2 regions of the Vibrio mytili genome follow, and region 1 is predicted to be linked to the other one. Evidence: predicted binding sites of a transcription regulator. Region 1 holds the regulator's gene; the other holds the start of a gene.

Region 1 (15,264 bases):
TCATGTTTAATATACGCTCTCGACTCAACACCTGATTTGGGTAAGAAGACAACGCTACCAACAACTCATACTCGGCTTTGGTCAGTTTAACGGGCTCATCATTGCGACTTAAAGCTCGACGCTGAATATCAAACGTCCACTCCCCAAAACGAACGATATGCTGTTCGTCTTTCGCGTTTGCCGTCTTGTTCGATCCTTGTCGAGCCGTTGAAATCCGCCACAGCAGGTTTTTGACTCGAACTAATAACTCTCTTAATTCAAAAGGCTTTGTTACGTAATCGTCAGCCCCCATTTCTAGGCCAACGATTTTATCTATGCTATCCGTGCGTCCTGTTACTAATATAATGCCAATATCTGATTGACTGCGTAACTCCCGGGTCAACATTAATCCATCTTCTCCCGGTAAGTTGATATCCAACATAATAAGATCGACACCATCATTTGATTGAAGCACTTCACGCATTTGTGCGCCACTCTCTGCTTCGCTGACGGTGTAGCCTTCATGTTGAAAGTAACCCACTAGTTTACTGCGGGTTACGACATCATCTTCTACGACTAATACGTGATAGCTCATTTACACCACTTTCTGTTGTGATTTACCGGATCGTATTCTATTCATAATCATTAACATTTCTAGTCATTGTTCGCCAAAAAAGCAAGATTTAACGTTTTTCTTGATTCAAAACAATCTAACGAACACCTATTAACAACTGCATATATTTCAGCATAAATCGTCACAAACATAGTTACTGCTATTCATTTTAATTGATTACACTTATACCCATAACCTCAAACGAATTTATGATGCTCAAGAGAGTGCATTAGCAGGAGCCAAATCATGCAAGAACTTAAGGCTTTCAACGAAAAACGCGCTGAAATTTACTGGTGGTTTTCCAGTCTGTTTGCCAAAGAGTTGACAGAGAAAGAACTAGAGGCGTATCACAGCGTGGAGATAAGAGGCTTTCTATCTGGTTTGGGCGAGAACCCAGCCCTGAAGCCCGCAGTCGATACATTGACTGATGCTCTGAATCGGTTGCAAGTGCGTCACGATGCTCAGTTGGAGCTAGCCGCAGATTTCTGTGAGCTGTTTTTGAAAACACACAAGCACGGTGCACTTCCCTACGCTTCTATGTACATCGGTAGCTCTGGATTACTTAATGATAAACCAGCAGAAGAGATGGAAAGATTAATGGCAGAATTTGGCGTACAGGTGGATGCTAGCTTAAATGAACCCGCAGATCACTTGGCCGTAGAGCTCGACTTTTTAGGCAACATGATCATTCGTTCCAACGAGTTTGAACAAGAAAAGCACATGGAAGAAGCTTTCCTAAAACAAAATGACTTTATTCAAAACCAGTTGATGACATGGCTACCCCAATTCGGTAAAAAGTGCTACCAGCTTGATGAGTTCGGCTTTTATTCCAGTGTGACTCAGTTGCTCATTGCATTTTGTAAACTGGACAGTGGTTATCTGATTGGAGAATAATTATAGCTAATCGTTGTTCTCTGCAAAATTGTGACTTCAAATACACTAAACTGTTGTCTAAAGCATTGCCTGACTGGTGACATCGGGATAAAATGTGAGCGCAAACGATTACATATATTATTTACATGCAAACCGCTCATTTCAGCGGTTTTTGTGTTTTTTGGTTCAATGACTTTCCGTAAATGAAAACAGACAAGGATCATTGAACTCCGCTACTAAAAGCCTTTACCAATAATAGAATAACCAATAATCAACGCGATCTACTCGCTCGTGGTGCGTATTTATTACATGCAATAAAGTGAATGCAAGCACTTTCGCGCAGCCGGTTTTCTCCACTAAGGTATAATCATAGTAGCTCGATACAGGACACTATTTATGGCCACTATAAAAGACGTCGCTCGCTTAGCCGGCGTTTCAACCACTACAGTTTCGCACGTTATCAATAAAACGCGCTTTGTTGCAGAAGCAACTCAAGAAAAAGTCATGAAAGCGGTTGATGAGTTAAATTATGCCCCTAGTGCGGTAGCTCGTAGCTTAAAATGTAATTCAACCAGAACCATCGGTATGTTGGTGACTCAGTCAACCAACTTATTCTTCTCTGAAGTCATTGATGGTGTTGAGAGTTACTGTTACCGACAAGGTTATACTCTGATTTTATGTAACACAGGTGGCATATACGAAAAACAACGTGACTATATTCGTATGTTGGCAGAAAAGCGTGTTGATGGCATCTTGGTTATGTGCTCCGATTTAACCGAAGAGCTAAAAGAGATGCTTGACCGTCATGCTGATATTCCAAAGGTGGTCATGGATTGGGGGCCAGAGAGCTCTCAAGCAGATAAAATCATGGATAACTCAGAGGAAGGTGGTTACATAGCAACTAAGTACCTAATCGATAATGGTCATACTGATATTGCGTGTTTAAGTGGTCACTTTGAAAAACTGGCTTGTAAGGAACGTATTCTAGGTTTCCGTCGTGCTATGGCTGAAGCTGATCTCCCTGTAAACGAGGATTGGATTCTAGAAGGTAACTTTGAATGTGACACTGCCGTATTGGTTGCCGATCAGATCACCGCTATGAAAAAGCGTCCAACAGCGGTCTTTTGCTTCAACGATACAATGGCACTTGGTTTAATGAGCCGATTACAACAAAATGGCATTTCAGTGCCAGATGATATTTCTGTTGTGGGCTATGACAATATTGAGCTGGCAGAGTATTTCTCACCACCACTTACAACCATTCACCAGCCTAAGCGCCGTGTTGGTAAAAATGCGTTCGAAATTCTGCTTGAGCGAATTAAAGATAAAGAGCATGAGAAGCGAATTTTTGAAATGCAGCCTGAGCTGGTCATCCGCAATACGGTTAAAAAACTCAACTGAGTAAAATAGTCTAACAAATAAGCACCTGCGCAAGGTGCTTATTTTTTTCTTAAAAATAACATTTATTAAACCCCCATCTAACTTTTCACAAAACCTCACAAAATAACTCTTTGTTTTATTGTCACTTAATGCAATAAAAGCGTTCTCTTGTTGTGTTAATTGACCACATCAGATAATAAGAATCATAATGCATAATTACGCATTATTTACTGAACGAACATCACACTTTATGAGCTGAAATGTGATATTGATTCAATATCCACAGTATTCTGAAAATGTCACGCACAGGGCAAACCATTTGAAAGAATGGGACGCAAAGCTTCCGGCCTGAACCCTATTTTTTAGTGGAAGGTAGCGGGGTTGCCGATGGCAAATATGCATATAATGAGTTTACCCTTTAATGACATTGTTACTACATGCATTTGCTAATCTCTCGGACCTGATTTTTGGTGGCGTAATATGAATTACACCGAGATAAGACATCATGGATAAACCAATACTCAAAGACTCAATGAAGCTGTTTGAGGCACTTGGCACGATCAAATCGCGCTCAATGTTTGGCGGCTTCGGGCTGTTCGCAGATGAGACTATGTTTGCTCTAGTAGTGAACAATCAGCTTCATATACGAGCAGACCAGCAGTCCTGTTCTCAGTTCGAGAAACAAGGACTAAAACCGTACGTATATAAAAAGCGTGGCTTTCCCGTTGTTACTAAATACTATGCTATTTCTAATGATTTATGGGAATCTCGTGAACGTTTATTGGACGTTGCGCAACAATCTCTTAAATGCGCAAAGTTGGAAAAAGTCGAGCAAGCCAATACCAAACCAACGCGGTTAAAAGACTTACCTAACCTTCGGTTAGCAACAGAGCGAATGTTGAAAAAAGCCGGAATTAAATCCGTAGAACAGCTCGAAGAAGAAGGCGCATTAAACGCATATAAAGCAATCCAAGATACGCACAGCACCTCTGTAAGTATCGAACTACTCTGGGCTTTAGAAGGCGCGATTAATGGTACTCACTGGAGCGTGGTTCCGCAAACTCGTCGGGATGAACTAAAAAGCCAACTTCAGTAACGTCCGTTTTCAAGTATCATCAAACCGCAGTTTTATCTGCGGTTTTTTTTGAAATTTTTTCCTCTCTTAACCTGTCTATAGATTTTGTGATATCTAAGTGGAACTGCATAATGGATAAAAAAAAGATCGTCGGGTTAATCCTTGTTACTGTCATCGTAATCTTAGCGACATACTTTAGCCCCTATTTGACCTTAGAAAATGCCAAAGCCCAGCAAGCCGATTTAAACGCTTATATTGATAAAAACTTCATCTTGGCAGCGGCGGTGTACTTCTTCACCTATATTGTCGTTACTGCTTTATCGATTCCTGGCGCCGCGGTGGTCACCTTACTCGGTGCAGCACTTTTTGGTTTTTGGTCAAGTTTGTTGCTAGTCTCTTTTGCCAGTACGATTGGAGCGACAGTGGCGTTTCTGAGTAGCCGCTATTTGCTGCAAGAGTGGGTACAAAATAAATTCGGCAAAAAACTCGAGGCCATTAACAATGGTGTCAAAAAAGACGGTTCGTTCTATCTGTTGTCGCTGCGTTTGATTCCGGTATTTCCTTTTTTCTTAATCAACCTTTTAATGGGGCTAACGCCGATGTCAGTCGGCCGATTCTACCTGATAAGCCAAATAGGTATGCTACCTGGAACCGCCGTATACCTAAATGCAGGTACCCAATTAGCTCGCATTGAAAGCCTCTCCGATGCCGCGTCGCCCTCCATATTAGCCTCTTTGGCTTTACTTGGGTTGTTTCCTATCATCATTAAGTGGGTAATGATGAGGTTCATGCCCAACATTCAAAGCAAGAGAAATAATACTTAATGAAGATATTTATCGCTAAGAATCCAGCTGAAGCCCATATTGTCTGCGAGTTGCTAAAAGCAGAGCAGGTATGTTGTGAGGTACGTGGAGAGGGGATCTTTGGGTTAAAGGGTGAATTGCCCTTTGGGGAAGACACGGATCCTTATGTTTGGTTGTTGAATCCAGAGCAACACCGCCAGGCAGCGATAATTATTGAAGGCTATGAAAAGCAAACGCAACCAAACGTATTTCCGGATTGGCAATGCCCTCATTGCTTAGAGAACAATGAAGGGCAATTCGGTGCTTGTTGGCGGTGTGGGTATCACATTGATGGAAGGGACTAGGTATTAGGGTCCTAGGTCCTAGGTTCTAGGCCCTAGAAAAAGATTACTGATTACTGATTACTGATTACTGATTACTGATTACTGATTACTGAAATTTATCCCATGCATTCAGCTTGTCAACGTCATGCCAGCGAGCTCAATCGTGACGCTATTCTGTATTCCCTAAAATACAACACACCAATCCCAATACGAGAATACTGAAGCTTCGAGTATCTCCCCCTCTAGGATCCTAGGACCTTACTAGTTAAGCCATTAAGCTTTGTCGCTTTATGAATTCAATGGAATGTTGATTAAAATCGTCTGGTCGCTCAACATTACAAACATGCCCACAGTTAGGAATTTCACGAAGTACGCTTAACTTATGTGCTGCAACCATTTCTTTAACAGGTTTAATGAACATATAGTCCCTATCCCCCATCAAGTATAGTGTTGGTATTGGCAACTCTCTGTCTTTGAAATACTTCATTAATGGGTTCACATCCGCCGCTAATACAAACCAACGTTTGAACTCTTTTTGACAAAGTTTCTTAGCTTCTCGAATAAATAGATGCCTCGATTCACGTTGATTCCTCTGTGGCATCACAACATAAGCAAATAACTTATATAACCACATATAAGGTAAGATGTGCTTGCAGAAGTTTCCTGACTTCACCAGAATTTGCGAGCGTGTATTCAACCGAGTCACGGCACCACCTAGCACCATTGAGCTGACCCTTTCTGTCGCAAGCTCTGCTAGGTTGCGCACAATGATGGTACCCAATGACATACCAACAAAATGCGCCGACTGGATCTTTAAGTGGTCCAACACCTGTAAAATATCTTGCGTCACTTCAGTAAAGGTATAGCGGCTGGTGATCAACTCTTTAAGCAGTTTATTTGACTTTCCATGCCCTCTTAGATCGATAAGTAACAAATTAAAATGCTGCTTATACGCCTTAATTTGCTTAAACCATATCGAAGAGCTGCCTCCTGCACCGTGCACAAATACAACCCACTCATTGCTGGTAGGATGTAAATAGGTTTTATGAAAGAGTAGCGCTTGAGTCATATTCCAACATGAAATGTAATGTTACTAAGTACGGTCGGCAATCCTACCACACTCCGGTGAGTCGACATAATCAAGGCACCAATTTTGGTGCCTTAGTTACCATTTAATTGCGCTTGGGTAACGCCTAAGTAAGTCTAGACGAATGTAACGCAGAGTGATAGAGCTGCAAATATTGTTCTGCGGCTTTTCGCCAACAAAAATCTTTTTGCATCGCGTAAAGCTGCATACGTTTCATCTCTTCGTGATCTTGTACATACAGTAACAAGGCTCTTAACATCGTAAGTAACAGAGCTTGTGGGGTAGGATCATAGAAGACAAAACCCGTCGCTTCTGCACGATTGACATCATAATCAACCACACTGTCTTTTAGCCCACCGACACCACGTACGATTGGCAACGTCCCATAAGCCATGCTGTAAATCTGGTTCAGTCCACAAGGCTCAAATTCAGACGGCATTAAGAAGAAGTCAATGCCGGCTTCAACCAAGTGAGAAAGCTCATTATCATACGCTTCAACAAAGACGAACTTATCGGAATGTTTCGCTGCCGCCTCGTCCAATTGCGCGGCCAGTACGGGATCGCCTGTACCGACGATAACCAACTGCACATCGTGCTTAAGAAAGTCTTCCAAAGCCGGGAGTAGATAGTGAACACCTTTTTGCGTCGTCAGACGACATACCATGCCGAACATGGCACAGTCTCGCTCTTCTAACCCAAGGCGTTGCTGTAATACCCTTTTGGAAGCAAGTTTGCCATCACTCATACTTTGATGGTTCGCTTGATAATTCAGCGGTAGAAAGCCATCGGTTTCAGGATTCCACGCACTATAATCACAACCATTGAGAATCCCCACCAAGTCATTCGCGCGATGTTGGAATTCCCAAGCCATGCCATGACTGCCAAGTTCCGTTTTCAACTCTTCAGCGTATGTTGGACTTACTGCGTTGATCTTATCCGCATTCATCACACCCGCTTTCAGCATAGTGATGTGTGTGGCGCTAATCGCAGCGTCTGGAACATTTCGACTATGAAACTCAGGCAAACATTGAACATCATCGTAGCTAAACACGCCTTTAAATACCGCATTATGTATTGAAAGCACGCTGTGCGTATTGATGAAGAATGGATCCGCGTCATAACGATGTTTGAGAAGAAAAGGGACCAACCCTGTATGCCAATCGTTGGCATGAACAATATCTGGACGAAAATCCAATTTTGGCAGCATATCCAAGCAAGCAGCACTAAAAAACGCAAAGCGCTCGCCGTTATCAGGATAAGCTTGATTATTTTCCGCGTACATAGACGGGCGATTGAAATACGGCTCACAGTCTATTAAATAAACAGGTACGTCACCCAAAAACAACCTCAGTACACGATATTCTGTGTGTGGCCATGAGGTGAGCTTTGTTTCTAACATCACCTCTGCATCACCTAGCCTTTCGATACCTTTGTACGCTGGAATAGTAATACGTACGTCTTGCTGAAGACCGTGAAGCGCTTCTGGCAGTGCCTTGGCTACATCAGCCAAGCCACCGCTTTTAATCAATCCTTCGACTTCAGACGCTACGAACAGTATAGACAAGTCGTTAGTAGCCAACTTTTGCTCCTTTAGGAACGACTACGATACCGTCATCTGACACATGGAAGTGTTTTTTATCTTCTTGAAGATTCACCCCAATTTGTGTGCCAGGTGCAATATCAGCGTTCTTATCCACTATGACACGACGTAAAACGCAGCCTTCACCGACTTTCACGTCTCCTAGGAGTATACATTCGCTGATATCGCAAGCAGATGCAATATTACTACGGAAACCAAGCACAGATTTTTCGATACGAGAACCACGCACATAGCTGCCGTTACATACTAAGCTATCGATGATTTGTACTCTTCCATTATCCGAATCTGTAAATGTCGCTGGTGGCAGCGGCGGATAATAAGTATGCAGAGGCCACTTACGGTTGTAGAGTGAAAAAGGCGCATCTTTCTCTAGCAGATCCATGTGGGCTTCCCAGTACGCATCGATGGTACCGACATCTCGCCAATAAACTTCTTCTCTTTCACCGGTGATTTTGTTGGTACTGAAGTCATAAACGAACACATCGCCACGAGGGAACATTTTAGGAATGATGTCTTTACCGAAGTCGTGCGATGAGTCTTCGTTGTCCGCATCTTCCTCGAGTTCAGAAAACAGAGCGTTCGCTTCGAAGACATAGTTACCCATAGATACCAGTGCAAACTCGGGATCGCCTGGGATCGATTTTGGGTTGGCTGGTTTTTCTTCAAAGCCAATCATTCGACCTTCACTGTCCACTTCAATCACACCAAACTGAGAGGCTTCTCGTAGCGGCATGCGTAAAGCAGATACCGTTAGTGATGCGCCTTTGTCAGTATGGAAATCAATCATCTGCTTAATATCCATCTTGTAGATATGGTCTGAACCAAAGATGCACACTTGATCCGGCTCTTCGAGTTGCATAAATCGAAGGTTCTGATAGATGGCGTCAGCCGTTCCTTCGTACCATCGTTTGCCAGTACGCATTTGAGCAGGAATTGGATCGATAAATCGGTCAGTAATACCGTTAATATTCCAACCTTTTTTTAAGTGGTGGAAAAGCGATTGGGATTTAAATTGAGTGAGGACATAAATGCGCATTAAATCAGCATTTACAAAGTTGTTAAGAGCGAAATCAATCAGTCGATAACTTCCGCCAAAGGGAACCGAGGGTTTACTGCGAGATTCCGTTAAAGGTCTCAATCGAGAACCTTCACCGCCAGCAAGAATCATACCCAATACACCAGCCATTTGTTGTCTCCATGTCATTATAGCTTGTCATTGATATTCACCATATGAGTACTGCTTTGGGGAGTAAGGTGAATACCCTGTTATTATTGCGATTGTTATTGTTATTGCTATTACAACAACGTTGAACGTACCTCAGCAGGCACCTAAACGCATGTTGCTTATTCTCTGAATCAACATCCAAATTTTTTATTGTCGATTATTGGCTTTTGAGATGTCGGAAAATGTGTTTTATTGCATCCTTTGTGTAACAAACTATCCAAAATGTACAATAATTACAATTTTTGATGGGCAAATTTGTACGCTAAACAGAATATTATCACCCAACACGATATGCAGGTCACATAAGATGAGCCGAGGTATCACAAGGTGAAAACAATCTACAAACCGAATGACTACACTTTAGATTCAACTTGCAACCAAACAAAATTAGAGCTTTAATTCGGTTATCAAAAAAATACATCTTCGCCAACCTTTACTGCTCTTTTTCTTTATCTATATATAAGATTAGCACTGATAGCGATTGATACACCTCAAACATGTTAAAACATTATTATGCTTTAACTTTTTAAAAGTATATTTATAAATTTTAATAATAATAAAAGCATTAAATATCATATCGTTATACACATAAATCACTTAAGTACTAGCGAAACGCTAAGCAAAACCACTTATTTTATTTTTAGAATTAATCTCCTAAAATGTGATGAATACCCACCTTCGAAGATAAGAGTTGATCACTCAAAGACTAGCGCTTGGATATGACTATTAAATGACTGAGGACAATCTAAAGGTTTGCAAGTGATTCAAAAAATGGTTTCCACCCGCAGCAGTCATCTTCTTGTGAGGATAGGATTTGAACATCATCGCTTAGACAACAACGATAAAAAAATAGGGCAGCGATATCGCTGCCCTAATAATTGGGCGTTCAAATAGCCCTAATATTGAATGTAGTGTTTACGCTTTCGCTTTTTTACGCTTATCGGTGATTTCCCATTTACCTTCAACGTACAGAGCAGTCCAACCACTTGGCTTACCGTCTTCCTCTGAGCGAACATAGTTTTCTTTCGTCTTGCGGCTGAAGCGGACGACAGTCGGACGACCATCTGGATCTTCTTGCGGCGCAGTAGCGAGGTATTTGAACTTCTCAGGAAGACGTTCTTCATATTGTGCTAATTCAGCGACCAAAGGAGCACGAGTTTCACGAGATTTCGGGAAGTTACTCGCAGCCATAAACAGCCCAGATGCGCCATCGCGCAGAACGAAGTACGCGTCCGAGTTTTCGCAAGGTAACTCAGGGAAATGTACCGGATCTTCTTTTGGCGGCGCGACTTCACCGTTTCTTAGGATTTTACGCGTGTTTTTACAGGTTTCGCTGGTACAGTCCATGTATTTACCAAACCGACCATTCTTAAGCACCATATCTGAACCACATTTGTCACATTCGACAACAGGTCCATCGTAACCTTTGACTTTGAACTCGCCATATTCGACAACATAGCCTTCACAGTTCGGGTTATTACCACAAACGTGCATCTTACGTTTATCATCGATTAAGTAGGCGTCCATCGCTGTTTCACAAATTGGACAACGCTTTTTCGCACGTAGCGCGGCCGTTTCAACATCTTCCTCGAGGACATTAATAACACCCTCTTCGTCACCTAAGTTGATGGTGGTTTTACAACGCTCTTTCGGTGGTAGTGCATAGCCAGAACAGCCAAGGAACACTCCAGTAGAGGCCGTACGAATTCCCATTGGGCGACCACATGTCGGACATTCGATATCCGTCATGACAATATGGTTGAGTTTCATGCCGCCTTCAGATTCATCAAGCTCGGCTTTTTCAAGGTCACCGGTAAAGTCACTGAAGAAATTATCCAGTACCGCTTTCCAATTCACCTCACCTTCTGCGATTTGGTCGAGTTTTTGTTCCATTCGCGCAGTAAAGTCGTAGTTCATTAAATCATTGAAACTGCTGTCGAGACGATCGGTGACGATTTCACCCATTTTCTCAGCATAGAATCGACGTTGATCGACTTTTACGTAACCGCGATCCTGAATTGTGGAAATGATAGACGCGTAAGTTGACGGACGGCCAATCCCTCGTTTTTCCAACTCTTTAACCAATGCCGCTTCAGTAAAACGCGCTGGAGGCTTGGTAAAGTGCTGTTTTGGTTCGAGTGATTCTAGGTTCAACTTATCACCTAATTGCACTGCAGGAAGGATTGTATCTTCGTTTTTACCCATTGGACGTTGTACTCGCGTCCAACCATCAAATTTAAGGATACGGCCTTTTGCCTTAAGCGTATACTCATCGGCTTTTACGCTGATGGTTGTAGAATCATATTCCGCTGGCGTCATCTGACAGGCCACAAATTGATTCCAAATTAACGCATACAGTTTGTGCGCATCTGAATCAACACCTTGAAGATCTTCTGCTTTCACATCAACACTTGAAGGACGAATCGCTTCGTGCGCTTCTTGAGCCCCTTCTTTGCTACCGTACGTCAAGGGTTTCGCGGGCAGGTACTTACCACCAAACTCGGAACCGATAAAATCACGTACAGCGTCAACAGCCTCAGAACTTAAGTTTGTTGAGTCTGTACGCATATAGGTAATGTAACCCGCTTCGTACAAGCGCTGTGCCAGCATCATGGTCTTTTTAACGCCATAGCCTAAACGCGTACTCGCGGCTTGCTGCAACGTTGATGTTATATAAGGCGCGGATGGCTTACTTTTTGTTGGGCGGTCTTCACGTTTACAAACTTCGTAGCTCGCGTTTTCCAACACAGACATCGCGGCTTTAGTTTCAGTTTCGTTAACAGGCTTGAACGCCACTCCGTCTTTTTGTGCGACAAGAAGTTTGAAGTCCGATTTATCTTTAGTCTTAGTATTGGCGTGAATGTCCCAAAACTCTTCTGGTACAAACGCATTGATTTCGCGCTCACGCTCGACCAGCAATTTTACTGCAACCGACTGCACACGACCTGCTGAGAGTCCGCGTGCGACTTTTTTCCATAACAGTGGAGACACCATGAAGCCCACCACTCGGTCCATAAATCGGCGCGCTTGCTGGGCATTAACCCCATCCATATTCAACTCACCAGGTGTCTGGAAAGCTTGTTGGATAGCATTTTTCGTAATTTCGTTAAATACGACTCGCTTGTATCGCTCTTCATCGCCACCGATGATCTCACGAAGGTGCCATGCGATTGCTTCCCCTTCGCGGTCCAAATCGGTTGCGAGATAAACGCAATCAGCGTCTTTGGCGAGTTTTTGTAGTTCATTGACGACTTTTTCTTTACCCGGAAGGATTTGGTAGTTCGCTTCCCAGTCATGATATGGGTTAATCCCCATTTTTTTGATCAGTGCTTTACGGTCTTTTTCTTTTTTAACACGTGCTTTTTCTTCAGCGCTCATCCCTTTTGTCGAGATGGCAGGCGCTTTTTTCTCACCAGTGCTTTGACCAGCCGTAGGCAGATCACGAACATGACCAACACTAGACTTAACAATAAAGTCTTTACCAAGGTACTTATTTATTGTCTTTGCCTTGGCCGGTGACTCCACTATAACGAGTGATTTACCCATAACTGACTCTAACGTCCTTCATAAAAATGCAGGTAAAAACCCCAACTAAAGAGTTTTCCGCATGCTGTTCTATTACATTGCTTCTTTTTTTACTATTGTGCGAGATGAAAAGAAGATCAACTGGTTTTTTTGAAATTAAGCTCCAATTGGTTGACAATTCATCGTCTCTATATACCTAAATAACCTCAAAACACACGGTTTGACAGGGGTGACGTGGTTTAAGTCGCAAACTGACCCAAATTGGAATTTTCTTCGAGCTGACGCAAGATTGCTGCACTAACACCAATACCTGAGGTCACTGGCACTTTGAAGTCACTTAGGTATCTCTGAAAGACATATTGTGAAAGGTACTGATGCTGCCATCTAAACAGGCAAAGTTTATCACTGCTAATCCAATGCGATAAAGTTTGTTATGCATCACAAAATATTTTCCTGTCCTATAACGCCAAATAGATTTAAAGTGCTCACCTCAGCGAAAATGACTTAGCTTGCTTAGATATTGGCAACCATTGAGAGTCATTCGGGTGTAGACATTATAATCAATGACGGGGAAGTTATGTCCGAGAAAAAGTTTATTGAAGAGTTTGATCTTCTGCTAATCGCGAACCAAATCATTCAAGAACACGATGATTATATCGAAGGAATGCGTACAACGAGTGTTGAGGAAAAAGATGACGTTCTTGTTTTTAAAGGGGAATACTTCCTTGATGAAAAAGGACTGCCAACAACCAACACAACGGCTGTATTCAACATGTTTAAGTATCTAGCCCATCATCTGTCAAAAGAGTTTACGCTCACGCGTTGACATAAAACAAAGACAACCAATAAAAAAGCCAGAACGTTCTTTACACTCTGGCTATTTTTACTTTTTCCAATTTCAACAATTAGCAGCTGAGTGATTGCAATTTATCGAAGAAGTCTGGAAAAGTTTTCGAGGTACATTTAGGGTCGTTAATGGTCACAGGCGTATCGCTTAACGCGATCAGTGCAAAGCACATCGCCATACGGTGATCATCATAAGTGTCAATGGCCGCGTGTTTTAACTGAGACACTGGCTTCACGATGATATAGTCTTCACCTTCTTCCACTTCTGCACCGATTTTGCGTAATTCTGTCGCCATCGCCGACAAACGATCAGTTTCTTTTACTCGCCAGTTATACACATTTCTGATCGCCGTTGTACCTTGTGCAAACACGGCGGTGGTCGCAATGGTCATTGCAGCATCAGGAATGTGGTTGTAGTCCATATCAATGCCTTTGAGCTGACCAGCACGTGCGATAACGTAGTCATCACCCCACTCAATTTCTGCGCCCATTTTTTCTAAAGCATCCGCAAACTGAATATCGCCTTGAATACTGTTTTTGCCAATACCAGTGACTTTTACTTCGCCACCTTTAATCGCACCAGCGGCCAAAAAGTAGGAAGCAGAAGAAGCATCACCTTCCACCAAAAAATCACCAGGAGCAATATAGTGCTGACCAGAAGGAATGACAAACTCTTGGTAGTCGTTGTTAATCACATTGACACCAAATTGCTTCATAATATGCAGCGTAATATCAATGTAAGGTTTAGAAACTAACTCACCTTCGATATGAATTCTAACTTCACCTTCCGCCAGTGGTGCAGACATCAAAAACGCGGTTAGGAATTGACTAGAAATCGAGCCATCAATAGATACACTTCCCGACTTTAAGCCAGTGCCGACTATTTTCAATGGTGGGTAATTTTCATTTTCTAGGTATTCAATATGAGCACCCGCTTGCTTTAGAGCTGTGACCAAATGACCGATTGGGCGCTCTTTCATTCGAGGCTCACCAGTCAGAACATACTCTCCTTCACCTAAACAAAGTGCTGCGGCTAATGGACGCATTGCCGTTCCGGCATTGCCTAAAAATAGCTCAACAGGTTCAGAAACCGAAAACGCTCGTCCTAGCCCTTCCACAACACACTCGGTTTTATCTTCCGAGAGTTGATACTGAACACCCAATGCGGATAGTGCGTTTAACATGTGGCGGATGTCATCGCTATCCAATAGGTTGGTCAGGCGAGTCGTACCTTTTGCAAGAGCAGCAAGTAACAGAGCTCGGTTAGAGACACTTTTTGATCCAGGAAGGTTTACTTCCCCGTTGATTTTACTGATAGGTTGTAACGTTAGGCTTTCCATTGAAAGTAGATAATCCTTTGTGCTCTCACACAGCATGTTTGTTGAGAGCTAAACAATTCTTCGTGAATTCAGACTAACCAAAAAGCGTAGACAAAACCAGAGTAAATCTGTGCTAATTTTTGGATAATTTCTTTCAACCCAATATTCTCTCAATACGCTAGATCAACCCTTACTCCATCATCGAAATACAAGATACGCACGTCATCGCCTTGGCTAAACAACATGTTTTTATCAACGTCTTGAATGACGTTGATAAGTTTATCCCCCTTTACTCGAATCAGCAGTTCCACCAGCTTGTACTCTATTGTATGTTGTTGCTGTCCTTGGTTTTGCGCAACAGCGGCCCCCGCTAATGCGCCAACAGCAGTGGCGACCTCTCTCCCTGTCCCACCGCCAAACTGGTTACCGACTAATCCTCCTATAGTGGCACCCAATAGGGTTTTCCAGCCATTTGCTTTGGATTGGACCACTTGTTGCTGAGTGATGTAACGGATCGTCTCAACTTTCCCATACACGACTTGATTCACTGGCTTAGCCACATTTCTTTCATAGGCTGCATTGGCGTGGAACGATAAAAACAGTATGATCACAAGAC
Region 2 (15,264 bases), 1.3 Mb from region 1:
GTTTGTTGCCGAGAATCAACAAAGCGTTGCATCGCTCTGCGCAGACGCATATCTAACTCATCCAGTTGCTGTGACTGACGGTATAATTGGTTACTTGGGTGTTGGCGTTCCAAACGATGTAACAATTTTTCCGCTTGCTGTTTTTGTGTCGCTAAATAGTAACGCATGGTACTGGCCAACTTATGTTGACGAGCTACAAGAGTTTGTTCCTTATGACTATTGTCACGACTGACCAGCTCCGCCGCAGCAGAAGGCGTTGGCGCACGAACGTCAGCAACGAAATCCGCAATGGTAATATCCACTTCATGACCGACGGCACTGATAATGGGAATTTGGCTAGCTGCAATGGTACGTGCGAGGATTTCGTTATTGAAACACCACATGTCTTCCAATGAGCCGCCACCGCGACCTACGATCAATACATCGCATTCATTTCTACTATTGGCTCGACCAATTGCTTGAGCAATCTGAATGGCGGCTTGTTCACCTTGCACGACTGTCGGGTAGATGATGACAGGAAGAGAAGGGTCACGACGCTTTAATACATCTAGAATGTCGTAAAGCGCGGCTCCTGTTTTTGAAGTGATGATACCAACACATTTTGGATGTTCAGGTAGAAGCTGTTTATTGGTTTGCGCGAACAACCCCTCTGCAGCCAACTTCATCTTCAGTTCTTCAAACTCTTGCTGTAGTCGACCGTCACCTTCAGGTTGCATGCTCTCAATAATAAGTTGGTAATCCCCGCGAGGCTCATACAGAGAGAGGCGAGCCTTTACCAGTACTTGATTACCGTTAGTCGGTTTAAATGACACTCGACGGTTATTGCCACGGAACATGGCGCACTTTACTTGAGCACGGGAGTCTTTAAGAGTGAGATACCAGTGGCCTGATACCGGGGCCGAGAAGTTCGAGATTTCTCCCACAAGCCAGACGATCCCCATTTCATTTTCTAACAGCAGACGGACTTCTGCATTAAGCCGAGAAACAGTGAAGATGTTTTGATTGGTCTTGGAGAGCACAACGAATCTCGCAGACAAGAGTATGGAAATTAGCGGCAATATAATACATAGCAAGGGGGTGAATGCAAGAAAAAAATTAAAAAAATTTGTAGTCAAGCGATTGCGTTAAACGTATAATCCCTCCGCAATATCTAATCCAAATGTAGCTTGTTAACCGAAAACTTGCTGCCCTCATTATGCGAAACGATGAGATTGGATTGTTCTTTTTACTCCTCTAATTGTGAGATATTGCAAATGCTAAGAATTGCCAAAGAAGCGCTGACATTCGACGACGTACTGCTTGTGCCAGCACACTCCACCGTTCTCCCAAACACAGCTGATCTTCGCACTCAGCTGACTAAAAACATCACTCTGAATATTCCAATGATTTCTGCCTCAATGGACACGGTGACCGAAGCTCGCCTTGCTATTGCACTTGCGCAGGAAGGTGGCATTGGCTTTATCCACAAGAACATGTCTATCGAACAACAAGCGGCCGAAGTTCGTAAAGTTAAAAAGTTCGAAGCAGGCGTCGTTACTGATCCAGTTACTGTTAATCCAGATGAAACGATTGCTGACGTAGTCGCTCTAACAGAAAAACACGGCTTTGCTGGTTTCCCTGTTGTGACAGAGCATAACGAATTGGTTGGTATCATTACTGGCCGTGACGTTCGTTTTGTCACGGATCTTTCTAAGAAAGTGTCTTCAGTGATGACACCAAAAGAAAGCTTAGCTGCGGTTAAAGAAGGCGCAACCCGTCAGGAAGTGCAGGAAAAAATGCACGAAGCACGTGTAGAAAAAGTACTGGTTGTGAATGATGACTTCAAACTGACTGGTATGATCACTGCAAAAGATTTCCACAAAGCGGAGCGTAAGCCAAACTCATGTAAAGATGAGCGCGGCAGTCTACGTGTTGGTGCTGCTGTCGGTGCTGGTGCTGGTAATGAAGAGCGTGTAGCAGCATTGGTTGAAGCTGGTGTTGATGTTCTTCTTATCGACTCTTCTCATGGTCATTCTGAAGGTGTGCTTACTCGTATTCGTGAAACGCGTGCTGCGTACCCGGATCTAGACATCATTGGTGGTAACGTGGCCACTGGTGCCGGTGCTAAAGCGCTGATTGAAGCTGGCGTAAGTGCGGTAAAAGTCGGGATTGGTCCAGGCTCTATCTGTACGACTCGTATCGTAACGGGTGTTGGCGTTCCACAAATTACGGCTATTGCTGATGCAACAGAAGTAGCGAATCAATACGGCATCCCTGTTATTGCTGATGGCGGCATTCGTTTTTCAGGTGACATCTGTAAAGCTATTGTTGCTGGCGCATCATGTGTGATGGTTGGTTCTATGTTTGCTGGTACAGAAGAAGCACCGGGCGAAGTTATCTTGTACAACGGCCGCTCTTACAAATCTTACCGAGGCATGGGCTCACTTGGTGCTATGTCTCAAGGTTCTTCTGACCGCTACTTCCAGTCAGATAACGCAGCAGATAAGCTGGTACCAGAAGGCATCGAAGGTCGTATTGCGTACAAAGGTCGTCTAAAAGAAATCGTACACCAGCAAATGGGTGGTTTACGTTCAAGCATGGGCCTAACTGGCAGTGCGACGATCGAAGAGATGCGTACTAAAGCTGAATTCGTACGCATCTCTGGTGCGGGTATGCAAGAGTCGCACGTACATGACGTACAAATCACTAAGGAAGCGCCAAACTACCGCCGAGGTTAATCCCTGATTAGCAAGATTTAAATAAGAATCTCTCGACGTAAACGTTTGCTTTTTCCTTGAAGCATTAATAAGAGGCGGGTACACTCGCCTCGATTTTAATCACTTAGCCTAAAAAGACTGCTCAAAATGACTAAAAACATCCATGACCAACGTATTCTGATCTTGGACTTCGGTTCTCAGTACACTCAACTCGTTGCTCGCCGCGTACGTGAAATCGGCGTTTATTGTGAGCTATGGAGCTGGGATGTCGAAGAAGCGGATATTCGTGAATTCAACCCAGATGGCATTATCCTGTCTGGTGGTCCTGAAAGTGTCACCGAAGAAAACTCTCCGCGTGCCCCTCAATATGTGTTTGACTCTGGTGTTCCTGTTCTTGGTGTGTGTTACGGCATGCAAACAATGGCAGAACAGCTAGGTGGTAAAGTTGCTGGCTCGAACGAACGCGAATTTGGTTACGCTCAGGTTCAAGTTTCTGGCGAGTGTTCAATTTTTAAAGATCTTGAAGCGACGCAAGATGTTTGGATGAGCCACGGTGATAAAGTGGTCGAGATCCCAGCAGATTTTGTTAAAGTTGGTCAGACAGACACTTGTCCTTACGCTGCAATGGCGAACGAAGAGAAGAAATACTTCGGCGTTCAGTTCCACCCAGAAGTAACGCACACCAAACAAGGCCTACAAATGCTTGAGAACTTCGTTCTTGGTGTGTGTGGTTGTGAGCGTCTATGGACATCTGAATCTATCATCGAAGACGCAGTTGCTCGTATCAAAGAGCAAGTGGGTGACGACGAAGTTATCCTAGGTCTTTCTGGTGGTGTAGATTCATCCGTTGTTGCAATGTTGGTTCACCGCGCGATTGGCGATAAGCTAACGTGTGTATTTGTTGACAACGGTCTGCTGCGTCTCAACGAAGGTCAACAAGTCATGGACATGTTTGGCGACAAGTTTGGTCTAAACATCATTAAGATCGATGCGGAAGATCGCTTCCTTGACGCGCTTAAAGGCAAGTCTGACCCAGAAGATAAGCGTAAGACCATTGGTCACGTATTCGTAGACGTATTCGATGAAGAGTCTAAGAAATTAGCAAACGCGAAATGGCTAGCTCAGGGTACTATCTACCCAGACGTTATCGAGTCAGCTGCATCTAAGACTGGTAAAGCGCACGTGATCAAATCACACCACAATGTGGGCGGTCTGCCAGACGATATGGAAATGGGTCTTGTTGAGCCACTACGTGAGCTGTTTAAAGATGAAGTACGTAAGATTGGTCTAGAGCTAGGTCTTCCATACAACATGCTTTACCGCCACCCATTCCCTGGACCTGGTCTAGGTGTTCGTGTTCTTGGCGAAATCAAGAAAGAGTACTGTGACTTGCTACGTCGTGCAGACGCTATCTTTATTGAAGAGCTACACGCAGCAGACTTATACAACAAAGTGTCTCAAGCATTTACCGTATTCCTGCCAGTGCGTTCTGTCGGTGTGATGGGCGACGGTCGTAAGTACGATTGGGTTGTATCGCTACGTGCAGTAGAAACCATCGACTTTATGACAGCGCATTGGGCACACCTACCATACGATTTCCTTGGTAAGGTTTCTAACCGTATTATCAACGAAATTGATGGTATCTCGCGTGTTGTTTACGACATCTCTGGTAAGCCGCCAGCGACAATCGAGTGGGAATAATCCTCCTTTAAGAAAGGTCTGGCATTAACAGGCACTAAATCATACTTAAGTCCGCGTAATTGCGGACTTTTTTTGTTTTTGGCTTAGTCATTTTTGGCAATGTCTGGCAACGCCAAGCACGGTTTGACCGTGGTATTTTGATGGGTATGATTCATCGCTAATGCCATGGATTACGCCCGATACCATGCTGAGTGATATTAAGTTACGCAATCTCAAATCCAAAGATAAACCATACAAAGTCAATGACCGTGATGGCCTCTATGTTGCTGTCACTAACGTAGGCTCTATCTCTTTTCGCTACAACTACTCGATCAATGGCAAACAAGAAATCATTACCTTTGGTCGCTAAAGGAGTAGGAGGTATTACAGTTTGTGTCATGCTCTACCTCAAACTTGGCATTCCATGTCAGTTGTGTTGAATGCATCATGCATGGATTGGGTTGAAAGCTCAACCAGCCAAGATAATGTGGGGAAAATTCTCGAAGACTTAGAGCTAAGAGCTAAATGCGCATCCAGACTCAAACGTGATGCTCTTTCACCTTACTTGTCAGGTGAAAGAGCATCATATTTAATCTTATTTATATTTTTTAAATAATCAGTCATCGTCAAGACGTCGTTAATCATTAAAATATAATGTTTTATTTATTATCATTTTAGATAAATTGCGTTTTTTGTTTTTATATTCTTTTTATTTTTAATGTGATTTTGATCAAGTTAAAGCCTCATTTAAAAAGCTTATAAATACTAACGTTTTTAATTTAAGATGTTGTTTTTTATTGGTTTTTGTTCTTTTGTGAAATCTTTACTAAGAACTTTTATTTCCGAACTCCTATGATGATCACATTTGAAATAAAAAACAAAAAAACGTAAAACATAAACAAAATGAGAGAAAAGACTTTTCAGCACTCTTCTACATAGAATCTTTTGTTCACTTTTTATACGTGGATAAACCCTACAACATATAGTGCAATACAAAGGAAAGTATAATGAAAAGACTATTAATTCTTGTATGCTCCGTTCTTGTCTGTATCAGTTCACCTATTTTCGCAAAATCACTAAAAATAGGAATGGTAATCGACGACTTGCGTTTAGAGCGTTGGCAGAAAGATAGAGACATTTTCGTAGATAAGGCTGAAGAATTAGGTGCAAAAGTTTATGTGCAATCAGCGAATGGAAACGAACAAACTCAGATTTCTCAGATTGAAAATATGATTTCTCGTGGTGTGGATGTGCTAGTGATCATCCCTACCAATGGCGGTGTTCTATCAAATGTAATCAAAGATGCTAAGCGTGATGACATCAAAGTATTAGCTTATGATCGTTTGATCAATGATGCTGACCTAGACTTTTATCTGTCGTTTGACAATGAGAAAGTTGGTGAAATGCAAGCGAAAGCGATGCTGGAAGCTAAACCTAAAGGAAATTACTTCCTAATGGGTGGTGCACCAACAGATAATAACGCAAAGCTTTTCCGCCAAGGCCAAATGAATATTCTTCAGCCTAAAATTGACGCGGGAGATATCAAAATTGTTGGTGATCAATGGGTTAATTACTGGTTAGCAGAAAATGCACTTAAAATTATGGAAAATGCGCTTACTGCTAATAATAACCAAATTGACGTCGTTGTTGCTTCAAATGACGCCACGGCCGGCGGCGCAATTCAGGCATTAGAAGCGCAAGGTCTTGCTGGTAAAGTTTCAATTTCTGGTCAAGATGCAGATCTGGCAGCGTTACGTCGTATTGTTGATGGTACACAGACAATGACTATTTATAAGCCTATTAATACTCTGGCAAGTCGTGCTGCTGAGATTGCTGTGGAGCTAGCGAACGGAGAGATTCCTGCTAAAAATTCTTCTCTAAACAATGGTATGAAAGACGTACCCGCATGGTTATTAGACCCTGTTGCTGTGACTTCTAAAAACATCAAAACAACAGTTGTTAGGGATGGATTCCACTCTGAAAGTGAAATTTATCAATAATAGTAATAAAAGCGTTAAGAAGTTTTCTTAACGCTCTTTTTATTAGGAGTGACTATTATGTCTTCTTTATTGGAAATGCGAAATATAGTCAAACGTTTTGGCCCGGTTCGAGCACTTGATGGTGTTAGTATTAGTCTAAATAAAGGCGAAATATTATCATTATGCGGCGAGAACGGTTCAGGTAAATCGACATTGATGAAAGTCTTATGTGGTATATATCCACATGGTGACTATGATGGAGAAATTATATATTGTGGAAAAAAAATTGAACCTAAAAACATATCTGATACTGAAAGTCTAGGCATAGCTATTATTCATCAAGAACTGACCCTTGTTAAAGAATTAAGTATATTAGAAAATTTATTCCTTGGATCAGAAATTTGTCGTCGTGGTATTTTAAACCATGAGTTGATGTATTATGAAGCGAAACTACTGTTAGAAAAAGTTAACTTATCGGTGTCACCAGAGACAAAAGTCGGCGATTTAGGTGTAGGTCAGCAACAGTTGGTGGAAATTGCTAAGGCAATGTCTAAAAACGCTAAACTCTTGGTATTAGATGAGCCAACGGCACCTCTCACAGAGTCAGAAACGGATATATTACTCAATCTGGTTAAAGAACTTAGAGAATCAGGAGTAAGCTGTATTTATATTTCTCACAAGTTAGGGGAAGTAAAAGAAATTTCGGATCACATTTGTATTATTCGTGATGGCGTTCATATAGGGACCCGACAAGCTGACGATATGACCACTGACGATATCATTACTATGATGGTTGGTCGTGAAATGAAGCAGCTATTCCCCAGAGAAGAACATGAAATTGGTGACGTTGTTCTCCAGGTTAAAAATGTCAATGCTTGGGACAAAGCTAATTCAGCAATACCAAAAGTTAAAAATGCCAGCTTCGAGTTGAAAAAAGGCGAAATTCTAGGTGTTTCAGGTCTAGTTGGTGCGGGGCGCACTGAATTAATGGAATGCTTATATGGAAGCTATCTTGGTAAACATGAAGGTGAGTACTTCTTCGAAGGTCAAAAATTAAATATTAGAAATAGTAAAGATGCATTGGGCATAGGGATCGCTATGGTCCCAGAGGACCGTAAACGAAATGGCATTATTCCAATAATGCCTGTCGGTCAGAATATGTCGCTTTCGGCTCTAGACTCTTTGTCTAAATATGGTGTTTTAGACGATACCTTAGAATCCAATACTGTTCAAGAAAGTATCAGGAAGTTAACTGTAAAAACACCAAATGCGGAACTTGCGATAAAAAATCTTTCGGGTGGTAACCAACAAAAGGCAATTCTGGCCAGATTCCTAATGATAAATCCAAGCATTTTAATTCTGGATGAGCCGACTCGCGGTATTGATGTTGGTGCTAAATATGAGATTTATAAACTGATGTTTAAACTCGTAAAACAAGGTATCAGTATTATTATGGTTTCCTCGGAACTACCAGAAGTATTAGGTATTAGTGATCGTGTCATTATTATGCATGAAGGCTACATTAAAGGGGACCTAATTAATAAAGATTTAACTCAAGAAATTATTATGGACTGTGCATTATCAGAAGGAGTAGCGGCGTGATGGAACAATCAAGTGAATTAGTGAAGCAAACCAATACCACGTTGCTGAGTCGTATTAAAGGCGGCAACTTTCAAATGCTGGTAATGGCAGCTGCCATTGTATTTATCATGATTTTCTTTAGTGTCATGACTGATTGGAGTTACCTTACTCCACGAAATATCTCCAACCTTTTCAGGCAAACAGCTATTACAGGTATTTTGGCCATAGGGATGGTTTTTGTCATTATCAGCGGAGAAATCGATCTGTCCGTTGGTTCGATGATGGGGTTACTTGGAGGGTTGGCGGCAATCCTTGATGTATGGTTCGGTCTACCGCTTCCTGTGACAATTATAATTACGCTGTGCGCAGGTTTAGTGCTTGGTGCCTGGAATGGTTGGTGGGTTGCCTATCGCAAAGTGCCTTCATTCATCGTAACTCTTGCCGGTTATCTTGCGTTCCGAGGCATTCTGATTGGTATGACCAATGGTACGACGGTAGCACCTATTTCGGATGTAATGGGTGTGATTGGCCAAAGCTATTTACCTAATATGTTGAGTATCATTGCTGGTGTTTGTTGCTTGTCTGCTTATTTCGGCTGGCAAAAGAAACGTAATATGACGCGTAAAAAGTACGACCTATCGGTACCGACAATTCAAGCATCAGTGGTTAAAAATACGTTAATTGGCCTTGGTGTTCTTTCCGTGATTTTCATTCTAAATGAATACCGAGGGGTTCCAACTCCAGTGCTATTGCTGACATTCTTTGTACTTATCGGGTCTTTCATTGCGACTAAATCAAAGTTCGGTCGTCGTATTTACGCTATTGGTGGAAATATTGAAGCGAGCCGCTTGTCAGGGATCAATGTAGAACGTACCAAACTACTTGTTTACGCGATGAATGGTTTTTTGGTGGCCGTTGCAGGTTTGGTTTTAAGTTCACGTTTGGGCGCAGGCTCACCTTCTGCAGGTAACATTGCTGAACTTGACGCAATTGCAGCCTGTGTTATTGGTGGCACAAGTATGGCTGGTGGTGTGGGTACTGTATTTGGAGCTGTTATTGGTGCCTTTATCATGGCTTCTTTGGACAATGGTATGAGTATGATGGACGTCCCAACATTCTGGCAATACATCGTTAAAGGCGGAGTTTTGTTACTTGCTGTTTGGATGGATAGTGCGATGAAAAAACAGCGTTAATCTTTTTATAACTATAATTAGTGGTAACTCACCCTCGCGTGAACACCTGCCTAGTATCTGGCAGAGTTAATTGGAGCACTGTCATGGGCCGAATGATCAGTGCTCCTAATGTTTACTTGTCTTGAGAATTCGTGGGCTGTAGAAAATCCATTAATGGGTCTGCGATGATTATTGAATTGGAAACCGATTTGCCGCGCAATACGGGAGCACTGTTTCTATTAATCAATAAATGATCCTTTCAACTCTTCCTTTCATTTATTGCAACTAAGTTTGGTGAAAACGAGTTTAATAGAAGTCTGTTTTTGACTAGACAGGTCACAAAACTAACACTTTCCGCCTAACACACCATGCTAAACTAGGTGCGTATTTAATAATTACTCAAAGTAGCTTGCGGATGACAACTGTATCGAGTCAAGGTTGTAGAGTTCGAAGCAGTTGTGGTGCAAAAATATGTGATAGGTTTTAGAGCAAGAGTCAGTACTACTTACTCTGACTCGATACAGGAATAACGTTACTTGGTCGAGGATTTACTTGGCTTTAGGCTCGGAGTGTTTCCTGGCGTTTTTTTTCCTTGGTTTCGTTAGGCTCAATGTGATTTCTACTTTGGTATACTGAGTTTGCGAAGCGTTTTTTGAAGCAATTAACCACTTTAGTGCAACAAACGAGTTTTAATCGGCTTAGCAATTTTACCCTCACTCGCAAGTTGACCGTCATTAACCTTAGTGCTCGTGAATCTTAATCTTCCTTTATCTACCCTTTTGTTACTTTTAACGAAAGGACTTAAAAGATGAAAAGAAGTAGCTATATTACTGCACTAGCTATGCTAACTGCGGCACCATCAGCTTGGTCTGATATGAACATTCAGCCAGACCCACAAAATCCCACAGGTTATGTCATTGCTCGTGGCGATATCCAAGCCACCGAACAGAGCAAAACCGCTGATCCAATGTATGCCATTTGGGCGAAAGCATTGGAAACTCGCTCGAATACGGTCGTTGAAGCCATCCTGCCTGGCTCAAACAGTAACCCTGAGAACGTCCAGCGTGTCGAGCGCGTCTTTCCTCAAAGCGAATGGGATTTCCTGACCCAGATGGCGGCACCAGAATATACATATACGCGCTTTCTCCGAGCGATCGGTAAGTTCCCGGCATTTTGTGGGGAATATACCGATGGGCGTGATTCTGACGCAATCTGTAAGAAATCCATAGTGACAGCGTTTGCGCATTTCGCCCAGGAAACTGGCGGACACATTTCGGTTGATAATGTATCTGATAATCCCTTAGGGCTGGAAGAATGGCAACAAGCACTGGTTCACGTACGCGAAATGGGATGGTCGGAAGGGCAGGCGGGTTATACGACTGGCTGTGGACAAAATGACTGGCAAAATAAACGTTGGCCGTGCGAACCTGGTCAAGGGTATTTTGGCCGAGGTGCGAAACAACTTTCTTATCACTTTAATTATGGTGCTTTCTCTGAAGTAATGTTTGATGGTGATGCAACCGTATTGCTCAAGAATCCAGGTCTGGTTGCCGATTCTTGGTTAAACCTTGCATCGGCGATTTGGTTTTTCTTAACGCCGCAGGCTCCAAAACCAGCAATGCTACATGTGATAGACCGGACTTGGGTTCCATCACAGCGAGAGCTAGATGCAGGGATTGGTTACGGTTTCGGAACCACGATTAATGTGATTAATGGGGGGATCGAATGTGGAGAGCAGAATAAAGATAAAGGCCAGCCTGTTAATCGTATTCGATATTGGGAAGGGCTTGCAGAGCACTATCAGATCCCAATTGAAGCTGATGAAGAGAATACCTGTTGGCAGCAAACGCCTTATGGTAGCTTAAACCTAAATGGTGCGACAGACGTTCTTTATACCAACTGGGATGGTAACTGGAAGTATTACTCTGACCGTCCAGGAGGGCATTCTTTTGAATGTGAATTAGTCGGATTCCAAACGGCCTATTCAGCATTAGTTGAAGGGGACTACGAAAAGTGTGTCACTAATTTCTATCAATCTCATGCGGGTTGGCCAGAAGTTCGAGTTGTCGAACAATTAGAGCCTGTTGATCCTGTTGACCCACCTGTTAGCGGCGTCGCTGCTTGGGAGGCGAGCAAAGTCTATACAGGTGGTGATCAAGTTTCTTATCTAGGCGCGATTTATGAAGCGAAGTGGTGGTCACAAGGGAACGATCCAGCAAAAGGTGACCCTTGGAAGCTGGTTTCTGAAACACCAACAACAGAGCCAGAAGTGCCCGTCACTGAGCCAGAAATTCCGGTAACTGAGCCTGAAGAACCAATCACGGAGCCTGAAGTACCAGTAAGTGAGGATTTCATTGCATGGGAGCCTGGTATTACTCAAGTAGCAAATGGCGATAAAGTCATTTATCAAGGCAAGTGTTTTGTCGCAAAGAATGCTCCAGGAGCATGGGAAACACCAAGACAAAGTAATTGGTTTTGGGACGAAATCTCCTGCCAATAGGAACGATAAAACCCTTCTTTTTCCAAAGGCTCTGTTTTCACAGAGCCTTTTATTTATGGAATCTAAGTTTTCACTAACGTATTTTCTCTTTTGTGACATCGTCCACTAGAATTTGCCCGCACTTTTTATCAACTTTTTTTATAGGTATTAATAAAATGTCAACAAAACTGGCTAACCCTGCACCGCTAGGTCTAATGGGTTTCGGTATGACCACGATTCTGCTGAATATTCATAATGCAGGGTTTTTCCCAATGGACTCCATGATTCTAGCGATGGGCATCTTTTACGGTGGCCTTAGCCAAGTAATCGTTGGCATTATGTGCTTTAAACGTGGTGATACGTTTGGTACAACTGCTTTCACTTCTTATGGTTTGTTCTGGCTGACTTTAGTCGGTTTGATCGTAATGCCTAAAATGGGTCTGTCAGCAAGCCCGGCCTCATTTATGGGTTGGTACCTAGCGCTATGGGGTATCTTTACTGGCTTTATGTTTATCGGTTCACTTTGCTACCCAACGGCAAAACAAGTGGTATTCGGTTCGTTGACGATTCTGTTCTTCCTGTTGGCGGCGCGTGATTTCACCGGCAACGAAGCTATTGGCACTATCGCAGGTTTTGAAGGTATCTTCTGTGGTGCAAGTGCTATCTACTTCGCCATGGCACAAGTATTAAACAACGAGTTTGGCCGTACAGTGTTACCTGTTGGTCGCGCTAAGATTGCACGTAAAGAGCAAGTGCTAGCTACCGCTTAAGTGCTAGGCACCGTTTAAGTGATAATATCTTATACGGTTCAACCTTATTTAGGGTTGAACATGCAAATAAATAAGGGCCAGCATAGTTGCTGGCCCTTTTACTGCGTAATGCAATATTGTTGTGTAATGCAATATTTATTTTATCTATTAAAGCGAAGCTTCTTCTGCTGTTTTTGTTGTTTCAATTGCGGCAGTATGAGCTGATTTACCTGTCTTACGTTTGTATTTACCTTCCCAGTAATCTGCGCCTTTAATACCTAGTGCAACTGGGTTGAATGTATACTCCGTCACGCCTTCTTTCTGCTGTCTTTCATAATCGCTCAATGCTTTAAGCGCAGGCTTAGACATAAAGAAGATGATCAGAATGCCGACAATATTTAACCAAGCCATTAAGCCTACACCCACGTCACCCATCGCCCATGCAAGGTTTGCGGTTTTTACCGTACCGTAGAACACGGAGGATAGAATCACCAGCTTGAGAACAAACATCAGACCATTTACTTTAAACGTACGGCGAATGTAAGCAATGTTTGTTTCTGCAATGTAGTAGTACGCCAGAATCGTGGTGAATGCGAAGAAGAATAGCGCAATCGCGATGAACGGTTTGCCAACGCCTGGAAGAGCACTTTCAATCGCCATCTGAGTGAAGACAGGACCGTTTGCACCAATATCTGCAGGTAGGTTTTGTACTAGGAATGCGCCTTCTACTGCACCGTGTACGTTGTAAGCACCCGTGATAAGAATCATGAACGCTGTTGCTGAACAAACAAGCAGTGTATCGATGTAAATCGAGAATGACTGGACTAGACCTTGCTGAGCAGGGTGGTCAACACTTGCTGCTGCCGCTGCGTGAGGGCCAGTACCTTGACCAGCTTCGTTAGAGTAAACACCACGTTTTACACCCCAACCGATCGCAGCACCAATACCTGCCATTGGTGTGAATGCATCACCAATGATCATAGCAAAGATACGTGGAACTTCGCCGATATTAAGTAAAATGATAACGAAAGCGGTCACGATGTATGCCAACGCCATGAATGGCACAACAATTTGTGTAAAGTTAGCGATGCGTTTTACACCACCAAAAATGATGAAAGCAAGGATGACACAAACCACGGTACCTGTGAAAATTTTTGCGAAACTGATAGTACCGACAGCCGTTTCAATCATGTCGCCAGAACCAAAAGCGGCTTCTACTGCGTTACCAATGCTGTTCGATTGAACGCCTGGAAGCAACACACCACACGCAAAGATAGTCGCAATAGCGAAGATCCAAGCATACCATTTCTGTCCCATTGCTTTTTCAATGTAGTAAGCAGGACCGCCACGGAATTCGCCTTCATCTTCTTCTTTATAAATTTGTGCAAGCGTTGATTCTGCGTACGCAGTAGCAGCTCCAAAGAATGCAACGACCCACATCCAGAATACAGCTCCTGGGCCACCAAAACCGATAGCAGCAGCAACACCTGCGATGTTACCTGTACCTACACGGCCGGATAGAGAGACCGCGAGCGCCTGAAACGACGAAATCCCTTTTGTTGAGCTTTTTCCTGATAACAATAATCGCCACATTTCGAAGAAGTGACGAATTTGTACGAAACGAGTCATGATGGAATAGAACAAGCCAGCACCAAGGCATAGATAGATCAGCACTGGGCTCCAAATGATTCCATTCATAAAATCAACTAATGACTGCATGAGTTTTTCCCTGTTAGTTGTGTTTACGGTTACTTTTGCGGTGACACATTACCTTTTTTTGTAATGTAATTGTTAACTTTTGTGACAAATAATCCTTCATATCGTGATGTTGGACACATATTAAAGCTGAGATGTAAAAGTTTGTTTCCTGTTGCATATTGAACAAATACTAGTCAAATCTATAGCTTGATGAATAACTAGTCAGCATATTATTGTTGCTATTCAAAGGGCATAGAACGACAAGATATATTGTCTATGCCCCAAAATTAGGTTCAGTGAACTATTTTGGGGCGCTTGCCCACTTTTGTGTTATGCATAGCGACATAAATTCAGCTCAGAGTCCGTCATTAGACTTATTTTTTCTCCATTCATTAATGATGCAAGAATCTGGCCCGAACCGCATGCCATGGTCCAACCTAATGTCCCATGTCCAGTGTTGGTGAATAGATTGCTGTAGGGAGTTGCACCAATGATAGGAGTGCCATCGGGGGTCATTGGTCTAAACCCAGTCCAGAATTCCGCCTGACTAAAATCGCCACAGCGTGGGAATAAGTCTCGAATAACCATCTCGATGGTGTTCTTTCTCTTTTGTGGAATCGAACCATCAAACCCTGCTAGTTCAGCAGTGCCTGCGACGCGGATTCTGTCGTCAAAGCGCGTCATCGCCACTTTATAGGTTTCATCCATCACTGTAGAGCGCGGCGCATATTGCTCGTTTTCAATTGGGACGGTAAGTGAATAGCCTTTAACTGGATATACGGGAATATCAATGCCGAGCTGTTTGAGTAAGGCGGTAGAGTGGCTCCCAGATGCGAGAACAAACTGATCGGCTTTGAATAAACCGCGGTTGGTTTGGACACCAGTGATCTTTTTGCCTACTGTAACCCAATTGCTCACTTCGGTATTAAACTCGAACCTAACACCGTGAGCCTTTGCAAGCTCTGTAAGCTGTTGACAGAACTGAAAGCAATCACCTGTTTCGTCATCGGGTAGATGTAATCCACCCACGATTTTCTCTTTCACCAATGCCAGACCTGGCTCTTGTGTAATGCATTGTTCTGCATCCATGAGTTCAAATCGTGTTCCACTCTCCTCTAAAAGCTTGATGTCTTTTTCTATGGCTTTCAGCTGTTGCGATGTACGGAACACTTGTAAGGTGCCGAGTTGACGACCTTGGTATTCAATCGAATGTTCTTCGCGCAGTTGTTT

The links. The regulator PurR, encoded in region 1, represses purine synthesis genes. The targets are predictions, from matches to a motif close to TNANGNAAACGTTTNCNTNA.
Region 2: the regulator PurR is predicted to act here: its motif matches at 1,108-1,127, upstream of guaB (IMP dehydrogenase).

The regions. Positions count from the first base shown of each region.
Region 1 is NZ_CP110481.1:1,883,542-1,898,805, forward strand. It holds gene torR (two-component system response regulator TorR) at 1-574, opposite strand, end outside; gene torD (molecular chaperone TorD) at 839-1,486, shown strand; gene purR (HTH-type transcriptional repressor PurR) at 1,862-2,866, shown strand; cyclic di-GMP riboswitch class I at 3,145-3,234, shown strand; gene ONE56_RS08660 (TfoX/Sxy family DNA transformation protein) at 3,351-3,941, shown strand; gene ONE56_RS08665 (TVP38/TMEM64 family protein) at 4,052-4,744, shown strand; gene ONE56_RS08670 (putative signal transducing protein) at 4,744-5,067, shown strand; gene ONE56_RS08675 (alpha/beta fold hydrolase) at 5,312-6,115, opposite strand; gene glgA (glycogen synthase GlgA) at 6,240-7,712, opposite strand; gene glgC (glucose-1-phosphate adenylyltransferase) at 7,702-8,919, opposite strand; gene topA (type I DNA topoisomerase) at 9,874-12,504, opposite strand; gene ONE56_RS08695 (YciN family protein) at 13,061-13,309, shown strand; gene aroA (3-phosphoshikimate 1-carboxyvinyltransferase) at 13,389-14,669, opposite strand; gene ONE56_RS08705 (glycine zipper 2TM domain-containing protein) at 14,819-15,264, opposite strand, start outside.
Region 2 is NZ_CP110481.1:605,719-620,982, forward strand. It holds gene xseA (exodeoxyribonuclease VII large subunit) at 1-1,019, opposite strand, end outside; gene guaB (IMP dehydrogenase) at 1,254-2,717, shown strand; gene guaA (glutamine-hydrolyzing GMP synthase) at 2,844-4,397, shown strand; partial or broken gene ONE56_RS02810 (Arm DNA-binding domain-containing protein) at 4,582-4,768, shown strand; gene xylF (D-xylose ABC transporter substrate-binding protein) at 5,384-6,376, shown strand; gene ONE56_RS02820 (xylose ABC transporter ATP-binding protein) at 6,434-7,957, shown strand; gene ONE56_RS02825 (sugar ABC transporter permease) at 7,957-9,129, shown strand; gene ONE56_RS02830 (chitinase) at 9,950-11,608, shown strand; gene ONE56_RS02835 (acetate uptake transporter) at 11,764-12,357, shown strand; gene ONE56_RS02840 (alanine/glycine:cation symporter family protein) at 12,505-14,055, opposite strand; gene ONE56_RS02845 (D-amino acid dehydrogenase) at 14,365-15,264, opposite strand, start outside.